Regions from separate parts of the Mesorhizobium sp. M8A.F.Ca.ET.207.01.1.1 genome, predicted to be linked through region 3. Evidence: predicted binding sites of a transcription regulator. Region 3 holds the regulator's gene; each other region holds the start of a gene.
What was found. Region 3 encodes LexA, which represses DNA repair genes until DNA is damaged. Its sites were predicted from a motif close to TGTTCNNNNTGTGTTCNG; they were not measured.
Positions count from the first base shown of each region.

Region 1: a site for LexA is predicted at 3,834-3,851, ahead of EN850_RS25260 (helicase-related protein). Genes of this name have one in related genera too.
Region 2: a site for LexA is predicted at 2,123-2,140, ahead of EN850_RS09495 (YifB family Mg chelatase-like AAA ATPase). Genes of this name have one in related genera too.
Region 4: a site for LexA is predicted at 2,883-2,900, ahead of EN850_RS28850 (ImuA family protein). Genes of this name have one in related genera too.

Region 1 is NZ_SRUS01000009.1:167,857-173,049, reverse strand. Features, by position in the region: gene EN850_RS25265 (RNA-binding S4 domain-containing protein) at 1-267, opposite strand, end outside; gene EN850_RS25260 (helicase-related protein) at 281-3,667, opposite strand; gene phbB (acetoacetyl-CoA reductase) at 4,393-5,118, opposite strand.
Region 2 is NZ_SRUS01000003.1:162,745-167,937, reverse strand. Features, by position in the region: gene gshB (glutathione synthase) at 1-69, shown strand, start outside; gene EN850_RS09505 (LysR substrate-binding domain-containing protein) at 171-1,091, opposite strand; gene EN850_RS36310 (hypothetical protein) at 1,195-1,365, shown strand; gene EN850_RS09500 (class I SAM-dependent methyltransferase) at 1,397-2,005, shown strand; gene EN850_RS09495 (YifB family Mg chelatase-like AAA ATPase) at 2,231-3,763, shown strand; gene EN850_RS09490 (malate synthase G) at 3,942-5,193, opposite strand, start outside.
Region 3 is NZ_SRUS01000006.1:400,629-405,821, forward strand. Features, by position in the region: gene gltX (glutamate--tRNA ligase) at 1-916, opposite strand, end outside; gene EN850_RS20300 (ComEC/Rec2 family competence protein) at 1,020-3,476, shown strand; gene lexA (transcriptional repressor LexA) at 3,470-4,213, opposite strand; gene EN850_RS20310 (GntR family transcriptional regulator) at 4,624-5,193, opposite strand, start outside.
Region 4 is NZ_SRUS01000012.1:183,501-188,693, reverse strand. Features, by position in the region: gene EN850_RS28860 (error-prone DNA polymerase) at 1-662, opposite strand, end outside; gene EN850_RS28855 (DUF6504 family protein) at 659-2,179, opposite strand; gene EN850_RS28850 (ImuA family protein) at 2,094-2,846, opposite strand; gene EN850_RS28845 (hypothetical protein) at 3,312-4,439, shown strand; gene EN850_RS28840 (hypothetical protein) at 4,442-5,193, shown strand, end outside.

The sequences.
Region 1 (5,193 bases), on a different contig from region 3:
CGGCGACATGTCTTCATAAAGAGTGCGGGCTTCCTCGGCCGGGCCGCGCCGCACTCCGGCGCCGAGCACCTTCCAGACGAAGATACGCCGGTCGAGCGTGATGGTCAGCACGTCGCCCGGCTTGACCAGATCGGATGCCTGCGCTGCTTTGTCGCGATTGATGCGCACGCGGCCGGCGACCACCAATTTAGCCGCCAGCGAGCGCGATTTCACCGCACGCGAAAAGAACAGCCATTTGTCGATGCGCTGGCGGCCTTCAGCAACCATCGAAGCGCCGAGCCTACTTCTTTAGTTGGTCGCGCAAGGCGGCGAGCTTGGCGAAGGGGGAATCGGGATCGAAGCGCACCGGGCGCTCCTCGCGCGGCTTGGGTTGGAAGGCGGGCTTTCCGCCCCCCTTGCCTTCCGGCCTGCCGCCCTTCCAGTCCGGGCGGCCTTCACGGCGCTCGGGACGATCGCCTTGCGGGCGGCCATCGCGGCGCTGCTCGCCGTCACCTTGCGGCTTGGGCTTGAACTTCGAGCGGTCGAAGCGCGGCTTGCCGGCGCCGTCGCGGCGTCCTTCATGGGCGGGACGGTCCGTGGGCGTGCCTGTTGCCGGTGCGCCGCCGGCATCGGCCGACGCGTTGCCTCGGCCACGCGCTTGTCCGTTTTGCGGGCGGTTGTTGCGGCCGTCGCGATGACGCGGACGCTGGTCAAAGCGGCCTTGGCGCCACAACAGGATCGGCTTTGGCGCTTCGGCTTCCGGCACCGTTTCGCCGACGGCTTGCGCCACCGCAACGGGTTCGGCGGCTTCCGTCGGCGCGGAGGCCCCGACGGCCGGCTCCGCCGCCGCGGCGCCCTCTTCTGGGGGCGCGGCGTCAATCTCGGCAGTCTCAGCTTCGGCCCGCGACTCAACCGGCGCCGGCTCGACGGGTTCAACGGCGGCTTCGGCCACAGGCGCCTCTTCGCCCCCTGCAACGTCAGCCGTGGCTTCCGCCTGCTCTTGCACGGCAGCTTCCGTCGGCGCGTCTGCCGCGATTTCGGCCGCAACCTCCATCGCCGCGGCGGCTGCCGCATCCGGCACCGGTTCCGATCCTTCGGCGGCTGGCGCTGCCGCCTCTTCCGCCGCCTTGGCCTGTTCCGCGCGGGCTGCCTCCGCGGCTGCCTGCTTGGCCGCGGCGGCTTCCCGCGCGGCAGTATCCTGCGCTTCCAGCCGCGCCTTGACGTCCGCCGCCGGCTTCGGCTCGGCGCGATAGCCGAGACCCTTGAGAATCTCTTCCATGTCGTCGGCGGTGGCGCCGAGGATCGACATCATTGGCGGCGTCACCATGAAGGACTGGCCGTCATAGGCGCCGTCCGGTCGCTGGCCGAGGCCGGGCTTCCAGTTGGTCGCCGGGCGGATCAGGTCAGCCAGCCGCTCCAGAATGTCGATGCGAACGGCGCGGCGGCCGAGATTGCGGTAGCCGGCAAGCTTGTAGAACGCCTTGTCGAAGGCCGGATCGATCACCACCGAGGTGCGGCCCGATGCCAGCGCATGGACGACGTCGCCGAAGCCGGGCTTGTCCTTGCCGTCGTTCTTCAGCGCCCACAGTAAGGTCACCAGTCCGGCGGGCGCCGGTTTGATCAGCGCCGGCACGAAGACGTGGTAGGCACCGAAGCGCACGCCGAGCCGGCGAAGCGCCGCGCGGCCTTCCTGGTCGAGCGACTTCATCTCCTCGGCGATGTCGCGGCGATTGATGAGGCCGAAATTCTCGACCAGCTGGAAGGCGATGCCGCGGCCGATACCGGAAATCTGATCGGCATTTTTCAAGTCGACCAGCGGCTTCAGCAGGGATTCGATCTGGAAATTGACGAAGCGCTCGGCGCGCGCGGCGACCTTGTCGCGCGCCGGGCCGGTGAGCTGTTCGTCGGCCAGCAGCACCAGGCGCGGCTTCAGCGCGTCCTCGCCCGAAACCAGCGTGCCGATCGGCGCGCCGATCCAGCGCAGCGTGCCGTCCGAACCGAGCGCTAGATCGCCATTGGCGCAGGCACCGAAGCGCTCCGCGCGTGCATCGAATTCGGCGGCCAGCGCCTTTTGCGCGGCCGTGCGCACGGCCTTGGCGTCTTCGCCGCCGGCGGTCTGGTCGGCGGTGAAGCGGAACCCTTGTAACTCGCCGACGTGATGGCCTTCGACAAGGACGGTTCCGGTAGGACTGATTTCGGCTTCAGGCATGGTATTTTCTCTAAGGCGCCGCATGAGGACGGAAGTCCTGCGGTCTACGAAGCGTTTCGTCAACCGCTCATGCAGCGCATCCGACAATCTGTCTTCGATTTCGCGCGTCTTTTCCTGCCAGTGTGCCTGATCGGCCAGCCAGCCGGGCCGGTTCGACACGAATGTCCAGGTGCGGATCTGGGCGATGCGGTGCGACAGCGTGTCGATATCGCCCTCGGTGGTGTCGGCGCGGCGCACCTGCTCGGCCATATAGTTCTCGTCGACATGGCCATGCCGGGCGAGGTCCATGTAAATCGAGGCGATGAGGTCGGCATGCTGGGCGGGCGCAATCTTGCGATAATCCGGCAGCGCGCAGGCTTCCCACAGCAACGCCACGCGCTTGGCATTGGTTGCGAGCGCGCGGATGCCTTCGTCGCGGGAGAGATGTTCGAGCGCCTGGGCATCGACGGCCGGAAGGGCGCGCGTCAGGCCCTCGACCGGGGCGTTGGTTTCGATCGAGCGCTTCAGCGTATCGAGGCTGGCGAAATCGAATTGGGCGGTGCGCCACTGCAGCACCTTCACCGGGTCGAAGTCATGGCTCTCGATCTTCTGGACCAGATCCTCGTCCAGCGGGTCAACCTGCCCGGTGACTCCGAACGTGCCGTCGCGCAGATGCCGGCCGGCGCGGCCGGCGATCTGGCCGAGTTCGGCCGCCGTCAAATTGCGGTACTGGTAGCCGTCGAACTTGCGGTTCTGGGCAAAGGCGACATGGTCGAGGTCGAGGTTGAGACCCATGCCGATCGCGTCGGTGGCAATGAGATAGTCGACATCGCCCGACTGGAACAGCGCCACCTGGGCATTGCGGGTGCGAGGCGACAGCGCGCCCAGAACCACCGCCGCACCGCCCTGCTGGCGCCGGATCAGCTCGGCGATGGCGTAGACCTCGTCGGCGGAGAAGGCGACGATCGCGGTGCGCCGTGGCAGGCGCGTCAGTTTCTTGGAACCGGCATAAGCCAGATGCGACAGGCGCGGCCGCGTCACCACCGAGACGCCTTTCAGCAGCCGCTGGAGGATGCCGTGCATGGTGGCCGCGCCGAGCAGCAGCGTTTCCTGGCGGCCGCGCAGGTGCAGGATACGGTCGGTGAAGATATGGCCGCGCTCGAGGTCGCCGGCCAGTTGCACCTCGTCGATGGCGACGAACGCGGCGTCGGTCTCGCGCGGCATGGCTTCGACGGTGCAGACCGAATATTTGGCGCCCGGCGGCTGGATCTTCTCCTCGCCGGTGATGAGCGCCACCTTGTGGGCGCCCACCTTTTCGCAGACGCGTGTGTAGACCTCCCGGGCCAGCAGCCTCAGCGGCAGGCCGATGACGCCGGTTTCGTGCGCCACCATGCGCTCGATGGCGAGATGGGTCTTGCCCGTGTTGGTCGGCCCAAGCACGGCGGTCACGTCGCGGCCCGACAGGATCAGCGGCTCGGTATGTTTCTGCTGGATGTTCATCGGCTCGGAAATAAGGCTTTCTGGCCTCTCGTTGTCGGGAGCGTGCCTGGACGGCGCGTATGACAGCCGACACATAGGGATTTCGGGCGCGAAGCGAAAGCGGAATGTTCCGCCCGGGTTCCGAAGACGCCCGTGTCAGCCCGCAAATCAGTTCCTGCTTAACAGTTGGAACGAGTCTGGAACGAATCAGCGACGAATCGGTGACTCCGTCAGATTCAGCTTTTGTTCACGGCTAGATATGGATTTTGCGACCATGAGTCTCACCACATGCTGAATCAGAAAACTGGCCCGTTTTATGCTAGGCGAACCTCTCTGTTAACTTTCGCCTGTGAACGAGGTCGGGGGCTCGATGCGCACTGCTCAAGATTATGAAATTGTTAATCTTTCTGAATTGTGGGTTAAGAAACTATGGGTGATCTCGGCCTATTAATGTTAACTTCCGCTCAAAGCCGGAACGAATCGGCGACAAAACAGCGTCAGCGCTATTTTCCCTTTTTGTTCCCCCAATATCTTGTGTTGTGAACAGCTTATCCACCGAGAATCCACAGGCTTGCCCACAGGTTTCGCGCAGGCGCGCTGCCGTCATTAACCTTTGCGTGCCGGATTGGGGCAGCCGCTCGTAGCGAGGCGTTTTAGGCCCAGAGCATCACTTGAAAACGGACCGGTTTCCCGGTCCGTTTTCGCCCGTCAAGGCCGCTGGTTGGTGGGCAGGCGAAAATCAATGCCTAGACGAAGTACTGGCCGCCATTGGCGGTGAGGGTCGAGCCGGTGATGAAACCGGCATCCTCGGAAGCGAGGAAGACGACGCAGCGCGCGATCTCTTCCGGCTCGCCGAGGCGGCCGACCGGGATTTGCGGGATGATGCGCTCGTTGAGCACTTTCTCGTCGATCGCCTTGACCATCTCGGTGGCGATGTAGCCCGGGCAGATGACGTTGACGGTGATGCCGGCGCGGGCGCCTTCCTGGGCGAGCGCTTTCGAGAAGCCGATGTCGCCGGCCTTGGCAGCGGAGTAATTGACCTGGCCGGCCTGGCCCTTCTGGCCGTTGATCGAGGAGATGGTGATGACGCGGCCGAACTTGCGGTCGCGCATGCCGCTCCACAGCGGATGGGTCATGTTGAAGACACCGGACAGATTGGTGTCGATCACCTCTTTCCACTGCTCGCGCGTTATCTTGTGGAACATGGCGTCGCGGGTGATGCCGGCGTTGTTGACCAGTACCGAGACAGGGCCGAGGTCGGCCTCGATCTGCTTGATGCCGGCGGCGCAAGCGTCATAATCGGCGACGGACCATTTGTAGACCGGAATGCCGGTCTCGGCCTTGAATTTCGCCGCCGCATCGTCATTGCCGGCATAGTTCGCGGCAACCGAATAGCCGGCAGTCTTCAAAGCGATCGAGATGGCAGCGCCGATACCGCGCGATCCACCCGTGACGATTGCAACCTTGGTCATGTGTTCTCCTCCCTTTGGTCGGAGGAGCGAATAGGGAGTAGCCAATAGCGAATAGGGTTTGATGTCCCGCCGCGC
Region 2 (5,193 bases), on a different contig from region 3:
GTACAGCGTTTTGGTGGCGCCGACATTGCCAGCCTGTTCTGGGACGCTGTCGAAGCGAAGCGGACATAATCCGTTTTCATTTTGTGTTAACCATGTTCCGCTTTTTGCAGCCGGCTACAACCCGGGCGCAACCTGTCCGGTTACCGGTTCCCCTGATGTTCCTGATTTGATCAAGGCTCTTCGACCCGGCCCTGTTCGCGCTCCCTGACATCAGCCGTCTCGGCCAGCACCCAGTCCCTGAACAGCCTGATCTTCGGGGTGTTGCGGCGGCTTTCGGAATGCACCAGCCAGTAGCCGTCGCCGTCGGACCCCATGGCCTCGAACGGCTGAATGAGCTGTCCTGTCGCCAGCAACGAGCTGTAGAGGTTGCGGGTGAGGATGGCGACGCCCTGATCGGTCAGCGCCGCCATCGCGTCGTAGGCCTGCGTGCCAAGCTCCGGGCCGGCTATGATGCGATCTGGTTCGAAGCGGGCGCCGGCCGCTTCGAACCAGATCTTCCACCAGGGATCGGTCGAACAGCATAGTGGCAGCTTGTAGAGATCTTCGGGCCGGCGGATGCCTCCCACGCTCCGCACCAGCCTCGGGCTGAGCATCGGCGTGTAATCCGCCTTGAACAGATAGTGGGCTGCCAGGCCCGGCCATTTCCCGGTGCCGGTGCGAATGCCGATATCCATGCCGTCGCGCCCAAAATCGGCCAGCTGGGACGATGTGTCGACTTTCACGGCAAGGTCCGGATGCATCAGCTGGAATGCTCCAAGGCGCACGGCGAGCCAGGTCGAGGCAAAGGTCTGGACCGTGGTGACCGACAAGACGCCGGTGGCGCCGCCCTTGGTCGCCACCCACGCATCGGCCAGCGCCGAGAAGGCACCCGATGCGTGCGGCGCCAGCTGCTCGCCGGCCTCGGTCAAGGCGATCTGCCTTGTTTTTCTTACGAAAAGCGGTGTTCCGGCGCGTTCCTCCAGCACCTTGATCTGGTAGCTCGCCGCCGACTGGGTCATGCCGAGCTCTTCGGCCGCCTTGGTAAAGCTGCCCAGCCGCGATGCGGCTTCAAACACCCTGATGGCGCCCAATGGCGGCAGGTCCCAGCTCATCACACATCAATCCTGTTGATGCATGATAAGCGACGTTCGATTGGAAGCCAAGAGCCGGCAAGCGCACACTCAAACCATCGACCGAACCCGAAAGGACATGGCCATGAACACTTCCACGCGGCGCGTCACAGTCCGTCATCCGATCCTCGACCTCTTCGTCGCTCCCTTCCGATCGCGGTCGCGCCGCCTGCTCGACCAGCGCGCACTGTCCGACCATTTCAAGCGCGACATCGGCCTGCTCGACGGCCACGCGCCTTATGGCAGCATCCGCTAGACACGATTGGCGCACGGAGACAGAGAGAATGATGACCGTGCCCGCGAAAGCCCTGGCGCAGAGCCGTCGGACGGTCGAGTCGTATGAGGACTACGCGGTCCGTTATGACGAGATTGTCGGACATGTTCCCCACCCGAACGACCAGGCCGCGCTCAAGCGCGCCGCGGCGATCGCCGGGCCGGGCGGCCGAATCCTGGAGATCGGGTCCGGACCTGGCCGCGATGCGGACTTCCTGGAGGGCCTCGGCGTCAAGGTCCGGCGGACCGACGCGACGCGGCGCTTTCTCGAACTGCAGGCAGCACGCGGCAAGACCGGCGATCTGCTCGATGTGATCACCGACGAGCTTGGCGGTCCCTATGACGCGGTGGTGGCGCTTGCCGTGCTGATCCATGTGCCGCGCGACCAGATCGACCCGGTTCTGGAGAAGATCGCGCGGGCGTTGCGGCCCGGTGGTGCCTCTGTCGTCTCGATGCGCGACGGCGACGGCGAAACGAGCGGCAGATACCATACGGTCGACTGGCGCAAGGACGCCTTCGCGGCGCGCATCGAGGCCGCCGGCATGGAGCTTGTCAGCCACAGCTTCCGCGTCGGCAGGAAGGAGCGAGGGTGGAACACTTTTCTGGCGGTGAAGCCGTCGTGATCTGCACGGACTCCCGGAACGTTCGCCTCCATCCTGCGCGGCTCGCATCGTCACGCGCACGGTGAGGCGCCTTGCAGGCAGTTGCGAGCCCGTCGACGGTATGCGCACGCCTCTCTTTGTTCCTGTATTGTTCTTGCCTTGGGCTGAAATCTGTGGTTGTCTCGCGTTGACGTCGCTCGCGGCCGGCTCACAAAGGCTGGGGAGAGACGGCATCGGGGGCAAAGAATGGTGGCGCGGGTTCGTACGGTCGCTTTCCAGGGCATCGAGGCCGTGCCGGTCGACGTGCAGGTGATGATCGCGCCCGGCAAGGTCGGCATCCAGATCGTCGGACTGCCCGACAAGGCGGTGGCCGAGAGCCGCGAGCGAGTGCAGGCGGCGCTGCATGCGTCGGGCCTGTCGATGCCGTCGAAGAAGGTCACCGTTAACTTGGCGCCGGCCGATCTGCCCAAGGAAGGCAGCCACTACGATCTGCCGATCGCGCTTGGCCTGATGGCAGCACTTGGCGCCATTCCGGGCGACATGCTGGCCGGCTATGTCGTGCTTGGCGAATTGTCGCTCGACGGCACGATTACCGCCGTGGCCGGCGCGCTGCCGGCGGCGATCGGCGCCAATGCCGAGGGCAAGGGCCTGATCTGCCCGTTCGCCTGCGGACCGGAAGCTGCTTGGGCGGGGCGGGAATTCGACATTCTGGCGCCGCGAAGCCTGATTGCCATCGCCAACCATTTCCGCGGCACGCAGGTGCTGTCGCGGCCCGAGGCCGGCATCCGCGCCGCGCCGCGCGACCTGCCCGACCTCGCCGACATCAAGGGCCAGGAGACGGCCAAGCGGGCGCTGGAGGTGGCGGCTGCCGGCGGCCACAACCTGCTGATGGTCGGTCCGCCCGGCTCTGGAAAATCGATGCTGGCGCAGCGGCTGCCGTCGATCCTGCCGCCGCTGGCGCCGAAGGAGCTCCTGGAGGTCTCGATGATCGCCTCGGTGGCCGGCGAGCTCGGCGAAGGCAAGCTGACGGACCGGCGACCGTTCCGCGCTCCGCACCACTCGGCCTCGATGGCGGCGATGGTCGGTGGCGGCATGCGCGCCCGGCCGGGCGAAGTATCCCTAGCGCATCACGGCGTGCTGTTCCTCGACGAGTTCCCCGAATTCACGCCGCAGACGCTCGATGCGCTGCGCCAGCCGCTTGAGACCGGCGACTGCATGATCGCGCGCGCCAACCACCGCGTCACCTATCCGGCGCGCATCCAGCTGGTGGCGGCGATGAATCCGTGCCGCTGCGGCATGGCCGGCGAGCCGGGTTATCGTTGCGTACGCGGCGAGCGATGCCGCACCGACTATCAAGCGCGGATCTCAGGACCGCTGCTCGACCGCATCGATCTTCGTATTGAAGTGCCGGCGGTCTCGGCCAGCGACCTGATCCGCCCCGACAGGGCGGAGAAGAGTGCTGACGTTGCACTCCGCGTCGGCCGCGCGCGCACGCTCCAGCGCGAGCGCTTCGAACGGCTCGGCGTCAACAGCGCCACCACCAACGCGCATTGCGCGCCGGCTGTCATCGAGGCGATCGCCATGCCCGATGCCGCCGGCCTGTCGCTGCTCAAGGACGCCAGCGAAAAACTCGCCTTTTCCGCCCGCGCCTACCACCGGGTGTTGAAAGTGGCGCGCACGCTGGCCGACCTCGACGCCAGCGAAACCGTCGGCCGCATCCATCTGGCCGAGGCGATTTCCTATCGCATGAGCGCGGAGCGTGTGGCGCAGGCGGCGTAGAGACCGCAGTACTGGGCATTACATTGCCGGCTCGACGCTCGCGACGCGACCGCGAGGCACCGGCCGGGCTGGTGACGGCGTTGGCAGATGACCTTTCGAAGCCGCGCTGCGCGCTTGGGCTGAACTGAGCCCATTCAGAAGAGGCGGTGGGCCGATTCCGGTCCAGGCTTGCGCCAGCTCAGCCCTGTTTCGCCTTCAACTCCAGCCGCCGCTTATGCAGCACCGGCTCGGTGTAGCCATTCGGCTGGCTCGTTCCCTTGAACACCAGGTCGCAGGCGGCCTGGAAGGCGATCGAACTGTCGAAATCCGGCGCCATCGGCCGGTAGAGCGGATCGCCGACATTCTGCAGATCGACGATGGCCGCCATGCGCTGCAACGAATCCCTGACCTGGATTTCCGAGCAGACATTGTGGCGCAGCCAGTTGGCGATGTGCTGCGAGGAGATGCGCAGCGTGGCGCGATCTTCCATCAGGCCGACATCGTTGATGTCGGGCACTTTCGAGCAGCCGACGCCCTGGTCGATCCAGCGCACGACATAGCCCAGAATGCCTTGCGCGTTGTTGTCGAGTTCGCGCTGGATCTCGTCGGGTGTCCAGTTCGGCCGCACGGCCACCGGCACCGACAGGATATCGTCGAGTTTCGCCTTCGGCCGGCTCTTCAGCGCCGCCTGGACGGCGTGGACATCGACCTTGTGATAGTGCGTGGCGTGCAGCGTCGCGGCCGTCGGCGACGGCACCCAGGCAGTGTTGGCGCCGGCCTTGGGGTGGGCGATCTTCTGTTCCAGCATCGCCGCCATCAAATCGGGCATCGCCCACATGCCCTTGCCGATCTGGGCATGGCCGGCGAGCCCGCATTCGAGACCGGTGTCGACATTCCAGGCCTCGTAGGCGGAAATCCAGGCGGCCTGCTTCATGTCGCCCTTGCGGATCATCGGGCCGGCTTCCATCGAGGTGTGGATCTCGTCGCCGGTGCGGTCGAGGAAGCCGGTGTTGATGAACACCACGCGCTCCCTGGCGGCGCGGATCGCTTCCTTGAGGTTGATGGTGGTGCGCCGCTCCTCGTCCATGATTCCCATCTTGATGGTGTTCTTCGCCATGCCGAGCAGCGCCTCGACGCGGTCGAAGATCTCGACCGCGAAGGCGACTTCCTCCGGTCCGTGCATCTTCGGCTTCACCACATACATCGAACCGGCGCGGGAGTTCATCCGCCGCCCCTTCGGCCCGACATCGTGCAGCGCGATCAGCGCCGTCATCGCCGCGTCCATGAGGCCTTCCGGCACCTCGTTGCCGTCACGGTCCAGAATCGACGGATTGGTCATGAGGTGGCCGACATTGCGCACCAGCATCAACGAGCGGCCAGGCACGGTGAGTTGGCCGCCGGCGGGTCCAGTGTAGGCGCGGTCGGGGTTGAGCTTGCGGACAAAGCTCTTG
Region 3 (5,193 bases):
GCTTGGCGAAATCGAAGCGCGCCGCGCCCTTGTTGACGTCGCCGATGTCGAACCACGAGATCATGTCCTTGATCGACATGATCTCGTCGTCGCCATGGCTCCAGCCCAGACGCACCAGGTAATTGAGCAGGGCCTCCGGCAGATAGCCCATGGCGCGATAGGCCTCGACACCAAGCGCGCCGTGGCGCTTCGACAGTTTGGCGCCGTCGGCGCCATGGATCAGCGGGATATGCGACATCGAAGGCACCTCCCAGCCCATGGCGTTGTAGATCACGGTCTGGCGGGCGGCGTTGGTCAGGTGATCATCGCCACGGATGATGTGGGTGACGCCCATGTCGTGGTCGTCGACGACGACGGCGTGCATATAGGTCGGGTTGCCGTCCGAGCGCAGGATGATGAAGTCGTCGAGATCCTTGTTGGGGAAGCGCACCTCGCCCTGGACCCGATCCTGCACCACCGTCTCGCCCTCGGTCGGTGCCTTGATGCGGATGGCGCCCCTGACGCCGGCGGGTGCCTCCGACGGATCGCGCTCACGCCAGTGGCCGTTATAGCGTGGCGGCAGGCCCTTGGCGCGTGCTGCCTCGCGCATCGCCTCGAGCTCGGCTGAAGTCTCGTAGCTGTAATAGGCCTTGCCCAGCCGCACCAGTTCCTCGGCCACCTCACGATGGCGCGGCGCCCGCTCGAATTGGGAAACCGCATCGCCGTCCCATGACAGGCCGAGCCAGGTCAGGCCGTCGAGAATGGCTGATGTGGCCGCATCGGTCGAACGCTCCCGATCGGTGTCCTCGATGCGCAGCAGCATCGTACCGCCGGTATGCTTGGCATAGAGCCAGTTGAACAGTGCCGTGCGCGCGCCGCCGATGTGCAGATAGCCGGTCGGCGAGGGGGCAAAACGGGTGATGACCTTGTCGGACATGGAACTCCCGGAAAACGTCTGAAGCTGGGTGCGGAGGGCGCGGACTTTCGCGCTTCGCGCGTTCATGTAGCATAGGGTGTCGAGGGCGCAAGGGGCAGACCCGATGACTGGACGAGGCCGGAGCTCGGATCGGGGCGAGGGCGCCATTGTCGGCGTCAGCGAGCGGTCCCTGTTTGCGACGCCTCCGGCGATCCCGCTGCCGTCGCCGCTCGTGGCTGCGCCCGCAACCCTGCCGTTGCAAGCGGGCTTGCCGGCGCCAACTCCGTCTTCTGCCGCACGCAGGATTGTGCGCGTGCGCCGGCAAATGGGCCTGGTATCCTTGCCTCGCCTGCGCCACGGCTTGGCCAAGGCGGCGGAGCTGGAACTCGACCGGGGCATCGCCTTCCTGCTGGTGCCGGTCTGCCTGGCCGTTGGGGCGATCGGCTACTTTTCGCTGGCGACCGAGCCCGATTTTGCAAAGCCGGTCGCGGTCATGGTGCTGGCGGCGACCTGTGCGTTCGTCTCGCGCTCCTGGCCGAAAACCCATCTGTGTTTCATGGCAGTGATGTTGTGCGCGTTGGGCTTGCTCGCGGCGAAGGTCGAAACATGGCGAGCAGGAACCCGGATGCTGGGTTCGGAAATCTCGACTCAATTGACCGGCCGCGTGGTCTCGCTCGAGGAGATGGAGAGCGGCCGTATCCGGTTGACCATGGACGTGATTTCGACCGCCCGGCCGAAATTGCGCTATGCGCCGGAAAGGGTCCGGCTTTCGGCACGCAAGATACCGCCGGAAATGACCGCTGGCTCGCTTATCACAGGCTACGCCAAACTGCTGCCGCCGACCGGTCCGGTGCGGCCGGACAGCTACGACTTCTCCTTCGACAGCTATTTCGCAGGCATCGGCGGCAGCGGCTTCTTTCTCGGCAATCCAACGGTTGTCGCTACCGACGATGGTGAGATGTCGCTGCCAGCCCGTCTTTTTTCAAGCATCGAAAACGCCCGCGAAGCCATCGCCGACCACATCAGGGGCAGCATCGGCGGCGCCGAAGGCGAGATCGCGGCGGCGCTGATCGTCGGCGTGCGCGCCGGCATTCCCGATGAAATCAACGAAGCGATGCGGCGTACCGGCATCTATCACATCATTTCCATTTCGGGACTGCATATGGCGCTGGTCGCCGGCACCATCATGGGTCTGTTGCGCGGTGCCTTCGCGCTGTTTCCAGACTTTTCCGCGCGCCGGCCGGTGAAGAAATATGCGGCCGCCGCCGCACTTTTCTCGATCGCCGCCTATCTCGTCATTTCCGGTGTCGTCGTTGCGGCCGAACGCAGCTTCATCATGCTGGCGGTGATGCTGATTGCCGTCTTGTTCGATCGCGCGGCGCTCACCATGCGCAACCTGGCCATCTCGGCGATCGCCGTTATCCTGGTTTCCCCGCACGAGGTCGTCGGCCCGAGCTTCCAGATGTCGTTCGCAGCAACCGCGGCCCTTGTTGGCGCCTATGCCGGCTGGGCGGACCACCGCGCTGGTAAGACGAGGCCACCGTCGCCAAAGCGGTCACTACCCGGGTTCCTGACGCGAAAATTCCTGCTGGCGACAGGTGGATTGGCCATGACCTCCATCATTGCCGGCAGCGCGACGGCGCTGTTTGCCATCTGGCATTTCCAGCGCGTATCGCCGCTCAGCCTGTTCGCCAATCTGGCCGTCATGCCGATCGTGTCGGTGGTCGTCATGCCTTTTGCGGTCCTCAGTTCGCTGGCGATGCCCTTCGGCGCCGACGGCCCGTTTCTCTACGTGATGGGCAAAGGCCTGACAGCGATGATCGCCGTATCGTCATGGATATCGGAGCGCTCGCCAATCGATGGGGTAGGTCTGATCTCGCAGCAATCCGTGCTGCTGGTGGCCGTCGCGCTGGTCATCGCGACGATGGCGACGACCTGGCTGCGGCTCGCGGCACTGCCATTCGCACTTGCCGGTCTGTTGACTGTGTCGGACATACGCACGCCCGACGTGCTGATCTCGGAAGACGCACGGCTGGTCGCACTGCCGATCGGCAATGGCGAACTGGCCGTCAACCGGGAACGTCCGAACGAATTCGCGGCCGACAACTGGAAACGCGCTCTGGTCTCCGAAACAATCGTCAAACCGGAAATGTTCGACAAGGCGGACGGGCAATTCGATATTGCCGCTCCCACCGACCTGCCGCAGGGATCGCCGTTCTATTGCCGCGAAGGCCTTTGCCTTGCCAGGCACCCTTCCGGCGCGATCGTCGCCTATGTCGAGGATCGCAAGAACACCTGGAAAGCCTGCGCCTTCGCCGACCTGATCGTCGTCAATGACGCGACCGCCTATGACGCCTGCCACAATCCGCTGGTTGTCGTCGTCACGAAACGGCAGCTCGCCCGCAAGGGAAGTGCTGCCGTCTTCTTCGATCCCCAGTCGGCCACAACCCCGGCTGTGATCGAATTCGCTGTCGAGGGACCATACCGGCCCTGGCACGAGCAGCGAAAATTCTCACGCGAGGCGAGGGGGCTGCCGCCCTATAAAAAGCCAGACAAGTCCGATGGCAAACCGGCTCAGTAGCGCCTGATCAGCCCGACCAGCTTGCCTTGTACCTTGACTCTGTCCGGCCCGAAAATGCGCGTTTCGTAGGCTGGATTGGCGGCTTCGAGCGCGATCGAGGCGCCTTTACGGCGGAACCGCTTCAGCGTCGCTTCCTCCTCGTCGACCAGCGCCACGATGATTTCGCCCGGACTTGCCGTGTTCGCATTGCGGATGATGACCGTGTCGCCGTCGAAGATACCAGCCTCGATCATCGAGTCACCCTTGACCTCCAGCGCATAGTGCTCGCCGCCCATGATCATATCCGGCGGCACCGAGATCGAATGCGTCTGATGCTGGATGGCATCGATCGGCACACCGGCGGCGATACGGCCCATGACCGGGATGGACACGGCTGAAACCACATCGTCGTCATTGCCGGCCGCGGGCAGACGCGAAGGCGCCGTCGCCGGCTTGAGCTGGCGGCCAAGATTGTTTTGACCAAGGCTGCCCTGGATGACGCTGGGCGAAAATTTCTTTGCCGCGTTCAGGCCGGGCGCGATCGAATCCGGCAGCCGCAGCACCTCCAGCGCGCGCGCCCGATTGGGTAGCCGGCGAATGAAGCCGCGTTCCTCCAGCGCCGTGATCAGGCGATGAATCCCGGATTTGGAGGCAAGATCGAGCGCTTCCTTCATCTCGTCGAAGGAGGGCGGTATCCCGCTTTCCTTGAGCCGTTCGTGGATGAACATCAGCAGTTCATGTTGCTTGCGTGTCAGCATGGCGGCCCCCAAGGCATTGAACGAAGGTCTGAACCAGAATCGAAAAAACAAACCCAGAACAAACACTATCTGTTCCAGTTGTGTTCCGCAACCGTTTAAAGTTTAATGAATTTGTTAAGGCTGCGGATGTTTTTTGTCCGCTACGGCGGGCAGAAGCCGACCTTTTCCGCCATCGGCAGGCCCATTGAAATCGTTATGGTTAATGGCCTGTGGCCCATCCGCTCCCGAGTTTGGCGTCAGCCGTTCGGAAGGCTTTCCCCGGGCGGATTGTATAATTTATCGGTCCGTTATTCGCGGAACGAAACGAAACCAAAACGCCAACGACTGGCAGCTTCGGGGCAGCGATGGACCCAGGCGTCCGGCCCCACTCCGACCAACGCGTGCGAATAGGTGTCGCGGAAGCGCCGGAGTCATCCCGAACCGGCTTTCAAGCTGCCGGCGCGGGCGGCGTATTTGGTCGGGCCGCTGTCTTCGCTGTGGACATAGACGTGCAGGGTGTAGCCGATATGGGCCACCATCAGCGCCTTGGCCCGCTCGACGTCACGATCGAGTGCCGCTTCCATGATCGCGGTATGGTGTTCGATCGCAATCGCTTCGCGCAGCGCCTCCATCGCCTCTTCGTAGCCATCCTTGAGGCCGGCCGCGGCCCGCAATGTCGGCGCCAGACCAAGAAAGCGATGATGCCGGCGCAATTGATCCGAGATCGTCGAGCGGAAACGCAACAGCCAATCGCATGTGGCGGCACTCAGCAGCGCCGCATGGAAAGCCTCGTGATTCTCGTCCCATTTGTCGACCGCCGCATCCGAGGGATCGTCGACCGCGGTTTTGCAACGGGAGAGCCGGTAGTGGGCGGTGACCACGGCATCTTCCCATTCCTTGCCGCCTTTCTCCATCGATTCGAGGAACAGGGGGATCTCGACCACCATCCTGGCGCGCGCCAGGTCCTCCAGTTCGGCCCGCGACACCCGAGCCACGGTAAA
Region 4 (5,193 bases), on a different contig from region 3:
CGGTCTGCATGCCGCTCGCGGCGGTCGCCGAGCGCGTCAATGGTAACATTGTGCCGGATCGCGGTGACAACGTCCTGCATGGTGCGGCGGCCTGGCTCGTGGAAGAGCACGTCGTTGGTGACGACGCACGCCACCTTCATCTTGAGGGCAAGTGCCGCCAGGTCGTGGATGCGAAGCTGATCGTTGGGCCGGCGCCTGAGCGTCAGCGCCATGTACGCCCGATCGCCGAATGCCTCGCGCAGGTGCCTGAGGCGCAGCGCCAGGGTCTCATCGGCCAGATCGGGCAGGAGAACGGCGATGAGGCCGGCGCCATAGGCGACGACGTCGCTCCACGCCAGCCGGCATTTCGCTTTTCCGGCGCGTCCCTTGCCAAGCGAGAGCAGCCGACACAGCCTGGAATAGGCGTCGCGATCCGTTGGGTAGACAAGCAGCGACGTGCCGTCATCGAGGTCAAGCCGGCAGCCGACGATGAGCCGCACGCCAGTCGTCCTGGCGGCCTCATGGGCACGCACGATGCCGGCGAGGCTGTTGCGATCAGCGACGGCCAGCGCCTCGATGCCGAGCAGCGCTGCCTGCGAAAACAACTCCTCGGCCGAGGAGGCGCCGCGCAGGAAGCTGAAATGCGAGGTGACCTGCAATTCGGCATAACGGACCTCGCTCATCCGAACACTCCGTGCAGGAACCAGCGGTGCGAGCCCGTTGCCGCATCCTCGCCGTCGCCGGCGCGGTAGAGCCAGTAGCGCTCGCCGGCTTCGTCCTCGACCCTGAAATAGTCGCGCACCGCGACAAGCTCGGCGTCGCGCTTCCACCATTCGCCGAAGACCCGCTCCGGACCGTCCGCGCGCTTCACGCGTCGGCGCACCCCTCGCCAGGTGAAGGACACTGGCGGATGGTCGGGCAACAGCGCCACCGTCTCGACCGGATCCGGCTGCGCCAGCAAGCGCGAGGGCCGCGGCCAGTGACCGGGCCAGCTCGCGCCGGTGTCGGCCGCCATCGCCGGAATCTTGCCAACCGAACGCTCCGGCACGTCGCTGGCGACGGGTGCAAGCCGATAGACGGCGCGCTCGCCGACGCGGTTCATCAGCGTATCGATGAGTTCGGAGACGTCGGGCACGGTCTCCTCGACGAGGGAACTCACGGCCTGGCTGCGCTCCAGAGGCTCAGCCGCCGTCGCCGCCAAGATCATCATCTCGATGCCGAAGCCGGCCGCGATGGTCTCGATCTTGTCACAGAGCAGCCGCGTCAACCGTTTGGCATCGCGAACGGGCATCGCCATGCCGACACGGATCGCCTGGGCATGGCTGTCGACGCGCCGGCAGATGAGATCGAGACGGCGCGCGCCGATGCCGCGCTGTTCCATCAGGTTGCAGAGCTGGGCGACGAGCTTGCCGATGTAGCGCGCGATTGTCTCGGCCGCGCCGATAGGCTCGGCGAAGGCGCGGCGGACTTCGATGATGTCCGGCGGACGAACCGGGTCGATCGGCTCGGCGACGGCGCCAAGGGCCTGATCGATACGACGGCCGATCTCCGGACCGAAGCGCAACGCAAGCGGGGCGCGCGGCTGTTTCAGGAGATCGCCGATCCGTTGGAAGCCTAGCTTGCGCAGTTCGGCCGCCGTCGAAGGCGCGATCCGCAACGCCTCGAGCGCGAGCGGTTCGAGGATCGATTGACCATGGCCGGCCGGTGCGATGCGGATGCGATGGCCGCCATAGCGGGCCATTGCATGCGCCGCACCCCAGCTGTCCGCGATCGCGGCGCGGGCGACGATGCCGGACATGGCCAGACGTCCGACCATGCCCTCGAGCATCATGGCCTCGCCGCCATGGAGATGGTCGGCGCCGGTCGTGTCGATGACGATCCCGTCGGGAGGGTCGGGCGCTAGGATCGGTGCAAATCGAAGCATCCAGACGGCGAGCCGCTCGAGCGCCTTGGCATCCGCTTGCGGATCGGCGTCCTGGATCGCGAGGTCCGGCACCAGCACCTGCGCCTTCGTCACGGGCATGCCGGGGCGCAGGCCGGCGACGAGTGCGGCGGCGTCGGCGGCGAGCACCAAGCGCCTGTTTTTATCGCGGCCGATCAGGACGAGCGGAGCCTCAGCTGGAGGCGCCCCATCGCCGGCCTTGCGCCGCACCCTGTCGGTCGGCCAGGTCGGCAGGAACAGCGAGACAACCCGTGCCATCGCACGCCTCCAATTCGAAATCGGCACTTTCGCCCGCGCGGGCGCGGATCAATTCGACCAGCCATCGGTGACGGCCGACGCCAGGTACAGGCAATGGCGCCGATGGCAGGACCGAGACGCGCCAGCGTGTCATGGCTGCCGTCGGCTGCCCGAAATCGGCCGCCTCCGCCTGCCGCCGCCATCTCCGCAGCGCGATGCCGATCGTGTGCGCTTCCTCGGCGGCAAGCTGCAGCCGCCGCGAAGCGGTCATGGTCAGGCGCGCGACCTCGCCGACGACCGCGCCCAGCCCGCCATGCCGGATGCCTTCCTCCATGCAGGCGAGGATCGTCTTGTCGTCGCCGGCCTCAACATAGATGACCCGGTCAGGTTTGAGGCCGGCCTGCGCCAGCGCTGGGGCGAACAAGTCTGGGCGGGTGATGCACCACAAGACCTTGCCCCGCGTTCGCGCCGCCACACCGCCGGCGAACAGCGCTGCTGCCGCACCGTCGATGGCGCCATTGCCGCCGCCTGCGATTTCATGCAGCGCGCCGAGCGCCAGTCCGCCGCCCGGGAGTCGTGCGTCGATTTCGGCTATTCCGAAAGGAAGTACAGATATGGCGCGCCGGCCTCGGCCCTCGATCTTCTCGATCCGCGCGCGCAATGACTCTATGGCGGGCTCCGGCCGCAAGATGGTGGTTGACCTCCAAGAAAGCGTATATAAGAATGTTCTCTATTTGTTCTACGATTGGTGAACGAGAGTCAAGTGGGCATCAGCGAGCCGCTGGCGTGTTTCGCGGCGCCGCTTGCGAAATTACAGGCTGCTTCGACAACACAAGGGCGGCGTTAAGCCTCATCTCAGCCGTTCAGCCCGTCATAGCGCGACTCCAGAAGCAGACGATCGTTCAGTATTCCTGCCGCATTCACTCGTTCACTGTTTTTTTGGGCGTTCCCAATCGTAGCTTTGGGCCGATTGACGTGTGAAGCCGTAGTCGCAGCATAATCTGATCGATTTCTCCTCCATTTCGAGAGTACGCATCATTCCACTGAAAGCGCGACTCAATTGCTTTGCCAACGATGTGCAATTCGCTACAAACTCTCCAGGGGGAGATTCCGTGCGCGAGACGATATTTGAACATGTTACGGTGTGGTGCCGATGAACCTGCTCGGCCTGCGCCTTATTGCGCAAATCATGAACTGGACCGATGACGGCGTGGCGACGGCCGAGTATACTTGGCTGCGGCTAATGGCCTCGACTAAATATGACGGCTACAGCGATTTCCGAGCGGGATCCCGCTTTATCGAAAACCTGGCAATCTGGCTGAAACAGTTCGATGCCGAGGACCGCCAGACGGCCTATGATTTCATTAAGCACCGGCTCGTCTACATCTCCAATGCAGAGCTTTATCGCGTGATCGAGGCCTTTTATCCAGAAACGGTGACGCCGCATCTGCGGCGCCTTGCCGCCAAGCAGGCCGGCATCCCACCCCATGAGGTTTGGGGCAGCAGCGATGGGGTCGCAGCCTTCAAGCGGATTAAGCGACGCTCGCTATTCATAGGCATGAGCGACGGCAGCCGTATCGACATCATGCGGCGCGCCAACAGCGGCCGCATCACCCAGGAGCAGGTCGTGCCGATGATGAATATCGGCATCGAGAAATGGCTCGATCTTGCGAAGAAAATCAAGGAAGCCGACGCTGGCGACGAGCAGTTCGAGCATGTCTACCTGATCGACGATTTCACCGGCTCAGGTACGACCTTCATTCGCTTCAAGGATGGCGAGTGGAAGGGCAAGCTGCAAAAATTCAACGACATGCTGATCGGTGCGCGCAAGGCGGTTGAGGCACAGGGAAAGACCTTTCCGATCGTCGAGAATTACGCGCTGCATATTCATCATTATATCTCGACCACCCAGGCGCACGAGGCGCTACTCCAACGCACCAAATTGGCCAATCTCGAATGGGCGGACCGAACCTTCGGGTCAATCGATGTGACCCAGGGCACCTTGCTGCCCGCCTCGCTCAAACTCAATCCAGGCGCTGACGACGCCGTCATCGCGCTTTGCGAAAAGTACTATAATCACGCTCTCTACCTTCGGCTGATCGAACATGCTGGCGAGGCAGAGCAGGCCGATCTCAAGATGGGTTATGCCGACTGCGCCTTGCCGCTTATCCTTGAGCACAACACACCTAACAACAGCATTCCACTACTCTGGGCGGAAACGACCAATGAAAATGGTCACGCGATGCAGCCCTTGTTTCGTCGGCGTGATAGGCACGGCTGACCATGGCAAATCCATTTCTCCGCCGCGCCACCGAATACATTCGTGACGACACTACTTTCCTGGAGATCGTGAGTCCGGCGCCACTCACCACATTCCTGGCCGAGCATCCTCGCAAGGCCGACATTTTTGATCTGCCCATCCGCATTGTCGGCGCGCCGGGAAGCGGCAAAACCATGCTGGCCATGCTGGCCGAGTTTCGCCTCGTCGAAACGATCCTGCGCGACCCCACCAACGACACTAACAAGCAGCTTTCCATAGCCCTCGCCGGCGCTGGGTTTCTGCAAGACGGGAAACCCGGGGTCGCAGCTGTCCGCATTCCTATGGAATCCGAGTATCGCGACTTCTGGGAGTTGCCCTATGAGGACAGCGTCAAAACCAAACTCGCCCTGTGGCTGGTCCAGGCGCGCACTATGCTCGCTCTGCTGCGCGGCCTAACCAATGGCGACCATCGCCGGCTCGAGGAGATTCGCTTCATCGCCCGGGACGCATCGGAAGCGCACCTCGAGCAGATCGGCGGGCTGACCGCGACCGGCATTCGCGACCGCGCGCTCGAAGTGCAGCGCGCCATCTATTCAATCGGAGCGAGCTTGCTGCCGCCCGACATCGACAAATTGCCGAAGGCAGCGACTGAACCCTATCAGCCTTTCGAATGCATCCAGGAGATCGATATTCCGTGGATGGGAGAGCGTCTGACGGTCAAGCCGCTCGCTATCCTAGACGACGTACACGCGCTTCACCCAGACCAGTTCGAGCA